Regions from separate parts of the Vagococcus carniphilus genome, predicted to be linked through region 2. Evidence: a T-box and tRNA genes for the amino acid it is inferred to sense, from the RefSeq annotation. Region 2 holds a T-box; the other holds one or more tRNA genes.
What was found. The T-box of region 2 lies ahead of aspS (aspartate--tRNA ligase). A T-box ahead of a tRNA ligase gene usually reads a tRNA of that ligase, here a tRNA-Asp.
Positions count from the first base shown of each region.

Region 1: it encodes a tRNA-Asp, which carries the amino acid that the T-box ahead of aspS (aspartate--tRNA ligase) is inferred to sense. The anticodon was not compared.

Region 1 covers NZ_CP060720.1:187,746-194,312, reverse strand. The annotation lists gene rpiA (ribose-5-phosphate isomerase RpiA) at 66-746, shown strand; gene gpmA (2,3-diphosphoglycerate-dependent phosphoglycerate mutase) at 766-1,452, shown strand; gene brnQ (branched-chain amino acid transport system II carrier protein) at 1,471-2,817, opposite strand; tRNA gene H9L18_RS01020 (tRNA-Glu) at 2,894-2,965, opposite strand; tRNA gene H9L18_RS01015 (tRNA-Ser) at 2,986-3,073, opposite strand; tRNA gene H9L18_RS01010 (tRNA-Ile) at 3,088-3,161, opposite strand; tRNA gene H9L18_RS01005 (tRNA-Gly) at 3,180-3,250, opposite strand; tRNA gene H9L18_RS01000 (tRNA-Phe) at 3,265-3,337, opposite strand; tRNA gene H9L18_RS00995 (tRNA-Asp) at 3,346-3,418, opposite strand; tRNA gene H9L18_RS00990 (tRNA-Met) at 3,422-3,495, opposite strand; tRNA gene H9L18_RS00985 (tRNA-Ser) at 3,507-3,596, opposite strand; tRNA gene H9L18_RS00980 (tRNA-Glu) at 3,609-3,680, opposite strand; tRNA gene H9L18_RS00975 (tRNA-Ser) at 3,701-3,788, opposite strand; tRNA gene H9L18_RS00970 (tRNA-Ile) at 3,803-3,876, opposite strand; tRNA gene H9L18_RS00965 (tRNA-Gly) at 3,895-3,965, opposite strand; tRNA gene H9L18_RS00960 (tRNA-Asp) at 3,980-4,052, opposite strand; tRNA gene H9L18_RS00955 (tRNA-Met) at 4,056-4,129, opposite strand; tRNA gene H9L18_RS00950 (tRNA-Ser) at 4,141-4,230, opposite strand; tRNA gene H9L18_RS00945 (tRNA-Ile) at 4,255-4,328, opposite strand; tRNA gene H9L18_RS00940 (tRNA-Met) at 4,348-4,421, opposite strand; tRNA gene H9L18_RS00935 (tRNA-Pro) at 4,432-4,505, opposite strand; tRNA gene H9L18_RS00930 (tRNA-Arg) at 4,520-4,593, opposite strand; tRNA gene H9L18_RS00925 (tRNA-Leu) at 4,611-4,696, opposite strand; tRNA gene H9L18_RS00920 (tRNA-Gly) at 4,708-4,779, opposite strand; tRNA gene H9L18_RS00915 (tRNA-Thr) at 4,789-4,861, opposite strand; tRNA gene H9L18_RS00910 (tRNA-Leu) at 4,876-4,957, opposite strand; tRNA gene H9L18_RS00905 (tRNA-Lys) at 4,967-5,039, opposite strand; tRNA gene H9L18_RS00900 (tRNA-Val) at 5,049-5,121, opposite strand; rRNA gene rrf (5S ribosomal RNA) at 5,133-5,248, opposite strand; rRNA gene H9L18_RS00890 (23S ribosomal RNA) at 5,330-6,567, opposite strand, start outside.
Region 2 covers NZ_CP060720.1:484,992-491,558, reverse strand. The annotation lists gene aspS (aspartate--tRNA ligase) at 1-1,714, opposite strand, end outside; T-box leader at 1,769-1,970, opposite strand; gene H9L18_RS02560 (N-acetylmuramoyl-L-alanine amidase family protein) at 2,102-3,406, shown strand; gene H9L18_RS02555 (MIP/aquaporin family protein) at 3,449-4,168, opposite strand; gene glpK (glycerol kinase GlpK) at 4,218-5,729, opposite strand; gene dtd (D-aminoacyl-tRNA deacylase) at 5,923-6,369, opposite strand; gene H9L18_RS02540 (RelA/SpoT family protein) at 6,383-6,567, opposite strand, start outside.

The DNA.
Region 1 (6,567 bases), 300 kb from region 2:
CTTTCTTTTTCGATTGGTTATGATTACAATTATCTTGATAACAAATATAATTTTGGAGGCTTAACATGAACTTAAAACAATTAGTTGGGATTGAATCTGCAAAGTACATTAAAGATGGAATGACGGTAGGTCTTGGAACTGGATCAACTGCTTACTTTATGGTTGAAGAAATCGGACGACGAATGAAAGAAGAAGGTCTAAATATTGTAGGGGTGACAACTTCACACGCTACAGAAGAACAAGCTCGCGCTTTAGGTATTCCTTTAAAAAGTATTGATGAGGTCGATCATGTAGATATTACAATTGATGGAGCAGACGAAATCTCTGCTGACTACCAAGGAACAAAGGGAGGCGGTGCTGCTCTTCTTTTTGAAAAAATAGTTGCAACTTATTCTAATGAAAACATTTGGATTGTAGACGAGTCAAAAATGGTTGAAAAGTTAGGTGCTTTCCCACTACCTGTTGAAGTTATTCCATATGGAAGCGATCAACTACTTAGACTATTTACTAAAAAAGAGTTAAATCCTAAAATCAGAACTACTGCCGATGGTAATCCTTTGCTAACTGACAGTAAAAATTATATTATTGACTTGTATTTAAAAGAAATAAATGATCCAAAAGAGCTAGCTACATGGCTTGACCACCAAGTTGGCGTTGTCGAACACGGCTTGTTCTTGGATATCACGACACGTGTCATCATAGGCACCTCTGAAAGTGGCGTTAAAACCATCGAAGTGTCTAGATAACCTAGAAAGGATGGATTACATGAAAAAATTAGTTTTTGTACGACATGGATTAAGTGAGTGGAATGCTCTTAATTTATTTACTGGATGGGAAGATGTCGATTTAAGTGACAAAGGAATTGAAGAAGCAAAAGAAGCTGGGAAAAAAATTAAACAAGCAAATATTTATTTTGATGTTGCCTACACGTCTTATTTAAAACGTGCTATCAAAACTTGCCATTTTGTTCTGGAAGAATCCAATCAACTTTGGATTCCTGAAATAAAATCTTGGCGATTAAATGAACGTCATTACGGAGCTCTCCAAGGATTGAATAAAAAGGAGACAGCTGATAAGTATGGAGCTGATCAAGTTCAACAATGGCGTCGCTCTTATGATACTTTACCTCCACTAATTAGTGAAGATGATCCAAAATCAGCAACAAAAGAACTTAAATACTCACATCTTGATAAAAGAAGTATTCCAGGAGGCGAAAATCTAAAAGTTACTTTAGAGAGGGCTCTCCCTTTTTGGGAAGACGAAATCGCTCCATCCTTGTTAAAAGGAGAAACAGTTCTTGTTGCAGCTCATGGAAATTCACTTAGAGCACTTGCTAAACATATTGAGGGAATTTCAGATGACGATATCATGGCTTTAGAAATTCCAACAGGACAACCTCTTGTTTACGAACTAAATGATGATCTATCTTTAATAAAAAAATATTATTTATAAGAAAAAGGAGACTATCCCTTAAACGGATAATCTCCTTTTTTTATCGACCAATAGTCCGACAATAAGACCTAGAATCGCAACGGTAATCCAACCCATTCCAATATTAAAGAATGGAACAAACTCTCTAGCAAAGCCTAGTAATGATGACACTATATTAGAATCCTTAATATTTTTAGGCAAACTATTTAACGCATCAAAAAACGAAGCAATCATTGTAAAATAAGTAACATATTGATAAATACTTTTTTTATCACCAATCCATTGACTACAAAGTCCCATTATGATTAAAGTCATTGCTAATGGATAAATAAACATCAAAACTGGAGTTGAAATTTGAATTATTTCATTCAAACCAACGTTAGCAATTAAAGCTGCCAACAAAATACAACCAACTGTGAAAAATGTATAAGATTTAGACGGATACAACTCATTAAAAGTTCTTCCAAAAGAAGTGCTTAATCCAATAGCTGTTTTTAAACAAGCAACAATAACTATTGCCGCTAGTAAGACACTACCAACAGTTCCCAAATAATGGTCTGCAATTTGGGCAAGAGTAATACCGCCATTTTTATTTAAGTTTAATGTGCCTAAACTCATTGTTCCAACAAATGAAAGTAGAGTGTAAATAATTCCCATTAGCACAATACCAAATAGTCCGGATTTAGTTGTCTCTTTCGCAACTAAAACGGGATCTTTAATCCCCAAAGCTTGAACATTTTCAATAATTATCATTCCAAAAGCAAGTGCTGCTAAAGCATCTAACGTATTATACCCATCTGTAAAACCTTTAAAAAAAGCTCCATTTGAATACGCCGGCTGGACAGCAGCAGATGAAACAGAACCCAGTGGTGATATAAACGCCATTGCCAATAAAATAAATAATAATAACAAAAATAATGGTGTTAAAAATTTCCCAATGTAGTCTAGAATTTTACTCGGTTTACGTGAAAAAAACCATACAATAATAAAGAAAACAGCACTAAAAAATAATAGATACATCTTCTGTTTAGACTCTGGTAAAAAAGGGGCTAGCGCAATTTCAAAAGAAGTGCTAGCTAAACGGGGCATCGCAAAAAAAGGCCCTATTACCAAATACAAAACACTAGTAAATATCATTCCATATTTTTTATTCACCTTGCTCGAAAGTTCACATAAATCCTTACTCATAGACAATCCGAACGCAATGATACCTAAAAATGGTAATCCAATTCCAGTAGTTAAAAATCCTAGATTTGCACTTACAATATTAGCTCCTGCTTCTTGTCCCATTTGAATAGGAAAAATCAAATTTCCTGCACCAAAAAATAAACCAAAAATAAGTGAACCAATGAAAAGACTTTCTTTTAATTCAAGTCGCTTTTTCATTCAACCAACACTCCTTTTTTCTTTAAATAAAAGAAAAAAAGCTTAAAATTGAATTAATCAATTTTAAGCTTTTTTATGACCCGTACGGGACTCGAACCCGTGTTACCGCCGTGAAAGGGCGGTGTCTTAACCGCTTGACCAACGGGCCTGATTAAAAAAATACTACTATGGAGAAGGAGGGATTTGAACCCTCGCGCCAGTTACCCGACCTACACCCTTAGCAGGGGCGCCTCTTCAGCCACTTGAGTACTTCTCCATCCTAAAAATTAATGGGCCTAAATGGACTCGAACCATCGACCTCACGCTTATCAGGCGTGCGCTCTAACCAGCTGAGCTATAGGCCCCTTTTCTTTTTAAGAAAAAGCGGGTGACGAGAATCGAACTCGCGACAACAGCTTGGAAGGCTGTAGTTTTACCACTAAACTACACCCGCGAGTGGTAAAAAAGTGGCGCAAGACAGAATCGAACTGCCGACACACGGAGCTTCAATCCGTTGCTCTACCAACTGAGCTACTGCGCCAAAAAAAACGGTCCCGACGGGATTTGAACCCGCGATCTCCTGCGTGACAGGCAGGCATGTTAACCCCTACACCACGGAACCTAATTGCGGAGGCAGGATTTGAACCTACGACCTTCGGGTTATGAGCCCGACGAGCTACCTGACTGCTCCACTCCGCGATATTATTATAAGGAGGATAAGGGATTCGAACCCTTGCGTGCTTTTACACACCTGACGGTTTTCAAGACCGTTCCCTTCAGCCGAACTTGGGTAATCCTCCAAAAAAAAACAATGACCCGTACGGGACTCGAACCCGTGTTACCGCCGTGAAAGGGCGGTGTCTTAACCGCTTGACCAACGGGCCTGATTAAAAAAATACTACTATGGAGAAGGAGGGATTTGAACCCTCGCGCCAGTTACCCGACCTACACCCTTAGCAGGGGCGCCTCTTCAGCCACTTGAGTACTTCTCCATCCTAAAAATTAATGGGCCTAAATGGACTCGAACCATCGACCTCACGCTTATCAGGCGTGCGCTCTAACCAGCTGAGCTATAGGCCCCTTTTCTTTTTAAGAAAAAGCGGGTGACGAGAATCGAACTCGCGACAACAGCTTGGAAGGCTGTAGTTTTACCACTAAACTACACCCGCGGTAAAATTAAAAACGGTCCCGACGGGATTTGAACCCGCGATCTCCTGCGTGACAGGCAGGCATGTTAACCCCTACACCACGGAACCTAATTGCGGAGGCAGGATTTGAACCTACGACCTTCGGGTTATGAGCCCGACGAGCTACCTAACTGCTCCACTCCGCGATATTATTATAAGGAGGATAAGGGATTCGAACCCTTGCGTGCTTTTACACACCTGACGGTTTTCAAGACCGTTCCCTTCAGCCGGACTTGGGTAATCCTCCAAATTATGATTTTTGTCTCCACAATGGACCTTGTAGGACTCGAACCTACGACCGCCCGGTTATGAGCCGGGAGCTCTAACCAACTGAGCTAAAGGTCCAAGTTCCGAATAAAAACAATCGCGGCGGAGGGGATCGAACCCCCGACCTCCCGGGTATGAACCGGACGCTCTAGCCAGCTGAGCTACACCGCGAAAATAATAATCGGGAAGACAGGATTCGAACCTGCGACCCCTTGGTCCCAAACCAAGTGCTCTACCAAGCTGAGCTACTTCCCGTATTATCTTTTAAACGCGCCCAAGAGGAGTCGAACCCCTAACCTTCTGATCCGTAGTCAGACACTCTATCCAATTGAGCTATGGGCGCTTAAATATATTTAACTATGCCGAGGACCGGAATCGAACCGGTACGGAGATCACTCTCCGCAGGATTTTAAGTCCTGTGCGTCTGCCAGTTCCGCCACCCCGGCTGGAACATAAAAGCGGAAGACGGGGTTCGAACCCGCGACCCCCACCTTGGCAAGGTGATGTTCTACCACTGAACTACTTCCGCTTAAAGAAGTGCCGGCTAAAGGACTTGAACCCTCGACCCTCTGATTACAAATCAGATGCTCTACCAACTGAGCTAAGCCGGCTTTTAAATTTTAAGTGCGGGTGAAGGGACTTGAACCCCCACGCCGTTAGGCGCTAGATCCTAAATCTAGTGCGTCTGCCAATTCCGCCACACCCGCATATAAAAATGACCCGTACTGGGCTCGAACCAGTGACCCTCTGATTAAAAGTCAGATGCTCTACCAACTGAGCTAACGAGTCTTTTTAGAATGGAGGTTAACGGGATCGAACCGCTGACCCCCTGCTTGTAAGGCAGGTGCTCTCCCAGCTGAGCTAAACCTCCAAAACGCATTTGCATGGCGACGTCCTACTCTCACAAAGGGAAACCCTTCACTACCCTCGGCGCTAAAAAGCTTAACTTCTGTGTTCGGCATGGGAACAGGTGTATCCTTCTTGCCATCATCGCCACACTTACGTGCGTTATATTCTATTGAGTGATTATTCACTCAAAACTGGATGTTTTAGTTATATTCAACATTGTCACCGATATTTTGGTTAAGTCCTCGACCGATTAGTACTAGTCCGCTCCGTACATCGCTGCACTTCCACTCCTAGCCTATCTACCTGATCATCTTTCAGGGGTCTTACTTTCTTAAAGAAATGGGAAATCTCATCTTGAGGGGGGCTTCACGCTTAGATGCTTTCAGCGTTTATCCCGTCCATACATAGCTACCCAGCAATGCCCTTGGCAGAACAACTGGTACACCAGAGGTATGTCCATCCCGGTCCTCTCGTACTAAGGACAGCTCCTCTCAAATTTCCAACGCCCGCGACGGATAGGGACCGAACTGTCTCACGACGTTCTGAACCCAGCTCGCGTGCCGCTTTAATGGGCGAACAGCCCAACCCTTGGGACCGACTACAGCCCCAGGATGCGACGAGCCGACATCGAGGTGCCAAACCTCCCCGTCGATGTGAACTCTTGGGGGAGATAAGCCTGTTATCCCCAGGGTAGCTTTTATCCGTTGAGCGATGGCCCTTCCATGCGGAACCACCGGATCACTAAGCCCGACTTTCGTCCCTGCTCGAGTTGTAGCTCTCGCAGTCAAGCTCCCTTCTGCCTTTGCACTCTACGAATGATTTCCAACCATTCTGAGGGAACCTTTGGGCGCCTCCGTTACATTTTAGGAGGCGACCGCCCCAGTCAAACTGTCCATCTGACACTGTCTCCCGCCACGATAAGTGGCGCGGGTTAGAATGGTCATAACACAAGGGTAGTATCCCACCAATGCCTCCCTCGAGACTAGCGTCCCGAGCTCTACGGCTCCTACCTATCCTGTACATGTGTCACAAACATTCAATATCAAACTACAGTAAAGCTCCATGGGGTCTTTCCGTCCTGTCGCGGGTAACCTGCATCTTCACAGGTACTAAAATTTCACCGAGTCTCTCGTTGAGACAGTGCCCAAATCGTTACGCCTTTCGTGCGGGTCGGAACTTACCCGACAAGGAATTTCGCTACCTTAGGACCGTTATAGTTACGGCCGCCGTTTACTGGGGCTTCAATTCTGAGCTTCGCTATTGCTAACCCATCCTCTTAACCTTCCAGCACCGGGCAGGCGTCAGCCCCTATACGTCATCTTTCGATTTTGCAGAGACCTGTGTTTTTGATAAACAGTCGCTTGGGCCTATTCACTGCGGCTGAACTTGCGTTCAGCACCCCTTCTCCCTAAGTTACGGGGTCATTTTGCCGAGTTCCTTAACGAGAGTTCTCTCGCTCACCTTAGGA
Region 2 (6,567 bases):
ACACAAGACCTGGAGCATCAGTCATTAAATCAACTGCACGATTATTTTTAGGGAAGGCAATCACTTCACGAATATTATCTTTTTTCGCTAACAGCATAATCAAACGATCTAATCCTAGAGCAATGCCGCCATGTGGTGGAAAACCATACTCTAATGCGTCTAATAAAAAGCCAAATTGCTCTTGAGCTGATTCTTTTGTAAAACCTAACGCTTTAAACATATCTTCTTGCACGTCACGTTGATAAATTCTTAAAGAACCTCCTCCTAGTTCATAACCATTTAAAACAACGTCATATGCTTCTGCGTAAACTTTTTCTGGAGCTGTTTTTAAGAGCTCTACATCACTTGCTTTTGGCATTGTAAATGGATGATGAGCTGCTGCATAACGTCCTGCTTCTTCGTCATACTCTAATAACGGCCAATCAACAACCCATAAGAAGTTAAATGTGTCTTCATCTATTAACTCTAATTCTTTTCCTAATCGATTTCTTAAAGCACCTAATGAGGCAGCAACAACTTCTTTTTTGTCTGCAACAAACATTAGTAAGTCACCCACCTCAGCGGCAGTTGCTTGAATGATTTCTTCTTGTTTTTCCACTAAGAATTTAGCAATCGGTCCTTTCAGTCCATCTTCTTCAACCTTAACCCAGGCTAATCCTTTTGCACCAAATTGAGATAACCATTGACCTAAATTATCCATGTCTTTTCTTGAATATTTGCTAGCAGCTCCTTTAGCATTTAAAGCTTTGACTGCTCCACCGTTTTCAAGTGTTGATTGGAAAACTTTAAATTCAATATCAGATACAGCATCTTTCATTTCAATTAATTCCATTGCAAAACGCGTATCTGGTTTATCTACACCGTAGCGTGCCATTGCGTCATCATAAGTCATACGAGGAAATGGTAATGTAATCTCTTGATTCATGACTTCTCTCATCACTTTTGCTAACATTTCTTCTGTATAAGTTTGAATTTCCTCAGCTGTTAAAAAGCTTGTCTCAATATCGACTTGGGTAAATTCTGGTTGACGATCTCCACGTAAATCTTCATCTCTAAAACAACGAACGACTTGGTAATATTTGTCAATTCCAGCCCCCATCAGCAATTGTTTGGTTGTTTGTGGTGATTGAGGTAATGCATAAAAATGCCCTTCATGAACTCGTGACGGAACTAAATAATCACGTGCCCCTTCTGGAGTTGATTTATTTAAATAAGGTGTTTCGATATCCATAAAGCCATTATCATTCAAATAATTACGAATGACTTTGCTTGTATCATGACGTAATTTTAAATTAGCAAACATTTCAGGGCGTCTAATATCCATAAAACGATATTTCATTCGGGTGTCTTCATTCACTGTTTGATTATCATCAATTACAAACGGTGGTGTTTTGGCTTCATTGTAGATAACAATGTCACTAGCGATAATTTCAAACTCACCCGTTTTCATTTTAGGGTTAATAGCACTTTCTCGTTTTACAACCGTTCCTGTTACACCAATAACGTATTCACTACGGCATTTATCCGCAACCTCTAAAGCCTCTTTAGAGGTTTCAGGATTAAATACAACTTGGACAATGCCTTCTCTATCACGTAAATCAATAAAGATTAAACCACCTAAATCTCGGCGTTTTTGAACCCATCCTTTTACTGTTACTTCTTGGTTCAAATGCTCTTTAGATATTAATCCGCAATAGCTTGTTCTTTTTTCCATCTCTTCTACTCCTTTAATTTTTTTCAGCTGACAAAAAAAGCCCTTGTTTAAATAAACAAGGACGAATGATGACTCACACGTGGTACCACCTAGATTTGAGAAACTATACCGTCTCTCCTCTTAACTATCGATTAACGCTCGTAACGGAATGATTTTAGTCATTCATCTCCAGAGTGTCTTTCCTTTTTATTAGACTAATCTCACCTTTTTAGTCTTCTCTTTAAGCAAAAAGTACTTTCTCTTTCATTGATATTATACCTAAAAATTACTAGAAATACCCTTAAAAGTCAAGGTATTTTAGATTAAAATATCCTCACTACTCTTATTTTCTATTTTTTGTTATAATTGTCCTTACTACAATAAAATACAGTACTGGAGTATAGAGAAGTGAGAAATTCAGACACAAGTAAAAATACAATTAAGCTTTTAGTGTTTAACCTTATAATAGTCGGTTTAGTCATCGCTGGTTTCTATTTTATGCATGGAACAAATCAAATTGTAGATGTTCAAACAATTGCATTAAATGTTAGAGAAAAGCCAAATGCAACATCTCCTGTTCTAACCCAAGTTCATAGGGAAGACAGAGTAACTATTAAGGAAAAGAAAAAAGGCTGGTATAAAATACAAACTTCTGAAAAAACGGAAGGATGGGTACCAGAATGGCTTATTTTTGATGGCACTTCAGGTCCATATACCTATTTACCTGCTGTTATCACACAGCGAAATACAGAATTAAAAAAATCAAACAGTGAAAACAGTAAAACCATAGACACATTAAAGAGGAAGCAAAAAGTCTTTGTCACTCTAGAATTAAACGGATGGTGTCGAATTTTTGTCGATGGCAATTATGGATGGGTCCCAACAGATACTATTGATATCAGAAAAAACCAACAACCTAAATTTGAAGTTGATGACACACTCCAAGTTGCTCTAGATAATGCGCCTTTGTATTCTAAGCAATCTGAGTCAAGTCAAATAACTGATACTTTAGATTATGCTGAAAAAATAGTTTTGAAAGAAGTCAGTGATTACTGGTATCAAGTTCGTACAGATTCAGGAAAAACAGGTTATATGAGAAGCTGGGAAATAACTAACAATAAAATTAGCCAAAAAGAAAAACGACCTAGGGAACCTCTACCAGAACATGTGATTATGTTAGATCCAGGCCACGGTGGTAATGACCCTGGGGCACAAACAAATGATGGGAAAGTATTTGAGAAAAATTTAACCCTTCAAACAGCTAAAGTCGTTAAAGATAAACTTGAGGCTCAAGGTTATAGCGTCTTAATGACTCGTTCTAAAGATGATTTTGTATCTTTATCAAAAATTGCACGAATTAGTAATGAAAGTCCTGCCGATATTTTTATTAGTATGCACTATGACTCAACTGGTAATCCAAATGAAGGATCAGGAACAACAACATTCTACCGTAATAAAAATGGTAGACAGTTAGCTCAGGCAGTAAATGATCAAATAGCTGCTATTCTACCTCTTGAAAATAGAGGATTCGGCACACAAGACTATCAGGTACTAAGAGAAAACGAAAAACCTGCTATTTTACTTGAATTAGGCTATATCAATAATGATACTGACGCAGCCTATGCTCAAAATAAGAAATACCATAAAAAAGTAGCAGAAGCTATCTATGAAGGTAGTACTAACTATTTCCTTGAACTAAACAAAAAAAAATAAAGGTAAAGCCATTTTTGAGCTTTACCTTTATTTTTTTATTTTTTAAACTGGAATAAGTCCCCATAGTAAAGCCGCAAGTAAACCACCAATCATTGGACCAACAACTGGTACCCAAGAATAGCCCCAATCAGAGCCACCTTTGTTTTTAATTGGTAAAATTTGATGGGCAATACGTGGACCTAAGTCCCTAGCTGGATTAATAGCATATCCTGTTGGACCTCCAAGTGAAAGTCCTAGAGAAAGGATTAAAACACCAACAACCAGAGGGTTTAGACCATCTGCAAACTTATGTTGTGAGAATGCAAGTAATGCAAATACTAAAACGAACGTTCCAATAATTTCTGTGACCGTATTTGAAACAAGACTTCTTATAGCTGGACCTGTGGAGAATGTCCCAAGAATAGTTGCTTCATCTTTTGTTGCTTCCCAATGTGGTAAGTACGTAATCCAAACAAGCATTGCTCCGACAATACCACCTACAATTTGAGCAATAATGAAAGGAACCACTAAGTTCCATGCAAAATTACCTGCAACAGCCATACCAAATGTTACTGCTGGGTTTAAGTGAGCTGGTCCCATGAAGGATGACACGTAAACAGCAATGGTAACTGCTGCTCCCCAACCTAATGTAATAACAACCCAACCGCCATTTTGAGCTTTACTTTTATTTAATGATACCGCAGCTACTACCCCGTTACCAAGTAGTACTAAAATCAGTGTTCCTAAAAACTCACTAAAAATCTGTAAACTATCTCCGCTCATTTTTTATTCCCCTTTTCAAGTGATTAATATGTCTTGAAATAACTAACCTTTATTTTTTACCAATACGCTTAAACATTTGTGTTGCTTTAACAGCCTCTTTCCATCCAGCATATAAATCATCACGTTCTTCTGCTGACATATTTGGATTGAAAGTATCTCCTTCTCCTTGGAAGGCTCTTAAATCATCTAAGTCTTTCCAAATCCCAACACCTAAACCAGCTAAGTAAGCTGCTCCTAAAGCTGTTGTTTCTAAGTTAGGTGCACGCGTTACGTTAGTATCTAAAATATCTGCTTGGAACTGCATCAACGCATCATTTTTAGCTGCACCTCCATCTACTTTAAGTACCGGAATTTCAATACCGGAATCTTCCTTCATGGCATCAATAACATCTTTTGATTGATACGCAACAGCTTGAAGTGTCGCTTTAACAAAATCTTCTTTTGTTGTAGCACGTGTTAAACCAAATATTGCTCCACGCGCATCTGAATCCCAATACGGTGCTCCAAGTCCAGTGAAAGCTGGTACAACATAGACACTATTATCTCCTGTTGAAGCATTAGCTATCTCTTCAGATTCAGGTGCTGTTTCAATCATACGTAAGCCATCTCGCAACCATTGAATTGCTGAACCTGCAACAAACACACTACCTTCTAGTGCATAATAAACTTTTCCATTAATTCCATAGCCAATCGTTGTTAATAGATTATTTTTAGAAATTTGAGGTTTTTCACCAGTATTCATTACAATAAATGCACCTGTACCATAAGTATTTTTGATCATACCAGGTTCAAAAGCTAACTGTCCGAATAACGCAGCCTGCTGATCTCCAGCCATACCAGAAATTGGGACTTCACTACCGTAGAAATGATAACTTTGAGTATAGCCATAAACTTCTGAATTACTCTTAACTTCCGGAAGTAATGATTTAGGAATATTTAATAATTCTAAAATTTCGTCATCCCATTTTAAATCCATAATATTGTACATCATTGTTCTTGCCGCATTTGAGTAGTCCGTCACGTGAACATTACCATCTGTTAATTTCCACAATAACCATGTATCAATTGTTCCAAAAGCAAGTTCTCCTTTTTCCGCTCTTTCTTGAGCGCCTTCTACGTGATCTAAAATCCAACGAACTTTAGTAGCCGAAAAGTAAGCATCCACCACTAAACCAGTTTTTTTGTGAATCATATCCGCATGCCCATCTTCTTTTAACTTGTCTGCAATTGGAGCTGATTGTCTTGATTGCCAAACAACAGCGTTATAAATTGGTTTTCCTGTTTTTCTATCCCAAATAACAGTTGTTTCACGCTGGTTAGTAATCCCAATCGCTTTAACTTTATCTGGTCGAATACCAGATTCAATAAGAGCTCCTGCTATAACAGATTGAACAGAATTCCAAATTTCATTCGCATTGTGCTCAACCCAACCAGATTCTGGAAAAATTTGAGTGAACTCTTTTTGTGAACTACCAATATTTTTTCCTGACTTATCAAAAATAATTGCTCTTGAGCTTGTAGTACCTTGATCGATTGCCATAATGTATTGCTGTTCTGTCATGTTTCTTCCTCCTTATTAAAGATAGCGCTTTCTTTATATAACATATAATACCCCATTTCAAAAAGATAAAAAAGCCTAATCCCTTAAACAATTTTTGATAAATGTACAAAAAGACAAAAAAACTTTGATATAAAGTAGTTTATACCAAAGTTTTATTTAAATTTTTATTTTTTTGTCTCTCAATTTTTTGTGATTATTTATGATCTGTATCAAAAAAGATAGTTACAGGCCCATCATTTTCAAGGGAAACTAGCATATGAGAACCAAACTCACCTTCACTAACTTCTAATTCATAATTTCTTAATTGTTGATTAAAGTAATGATATAATTTCAACGCCTCATCAGGATGAGCTGACTTGATAAAACTTGGACGATTCCCTTTCTTGGTATCAGCTAATAGAGTAAATTGAGAAATAGAAAGAATACTTCCTCCTACCTGATGAATATCTAAATTCATTTTCTCATTCTCATCTTCAAAAATTCTTAATTGGCTAATTTTCTTTGCTAAATAATCAGCTTCTTTTTCTGTATCACCCTCAGCAACACCTACTAATAATACATAACCTTTACCAATTTTACCTATTTCTTTATCTTCAACAACAACATTTCCATGGTTAACTCTTTGTAAAACAACTCTCATTTGTGAATACCTCCTAGCCATGTGTCCGTCTAACACTGTAAACATCTGGAATAGCTTTAATCTTTTCAACAATCTGCTCTAAATGGCTTAAATTTTGAATAGATACTGTCAAGTGAATAACTGCCATTTTATTTTTAGCAGGTCTAGCCTCAACACCTATTAAACGTTTGGTTTGAGCGTTGACCACTAGTAAAACAT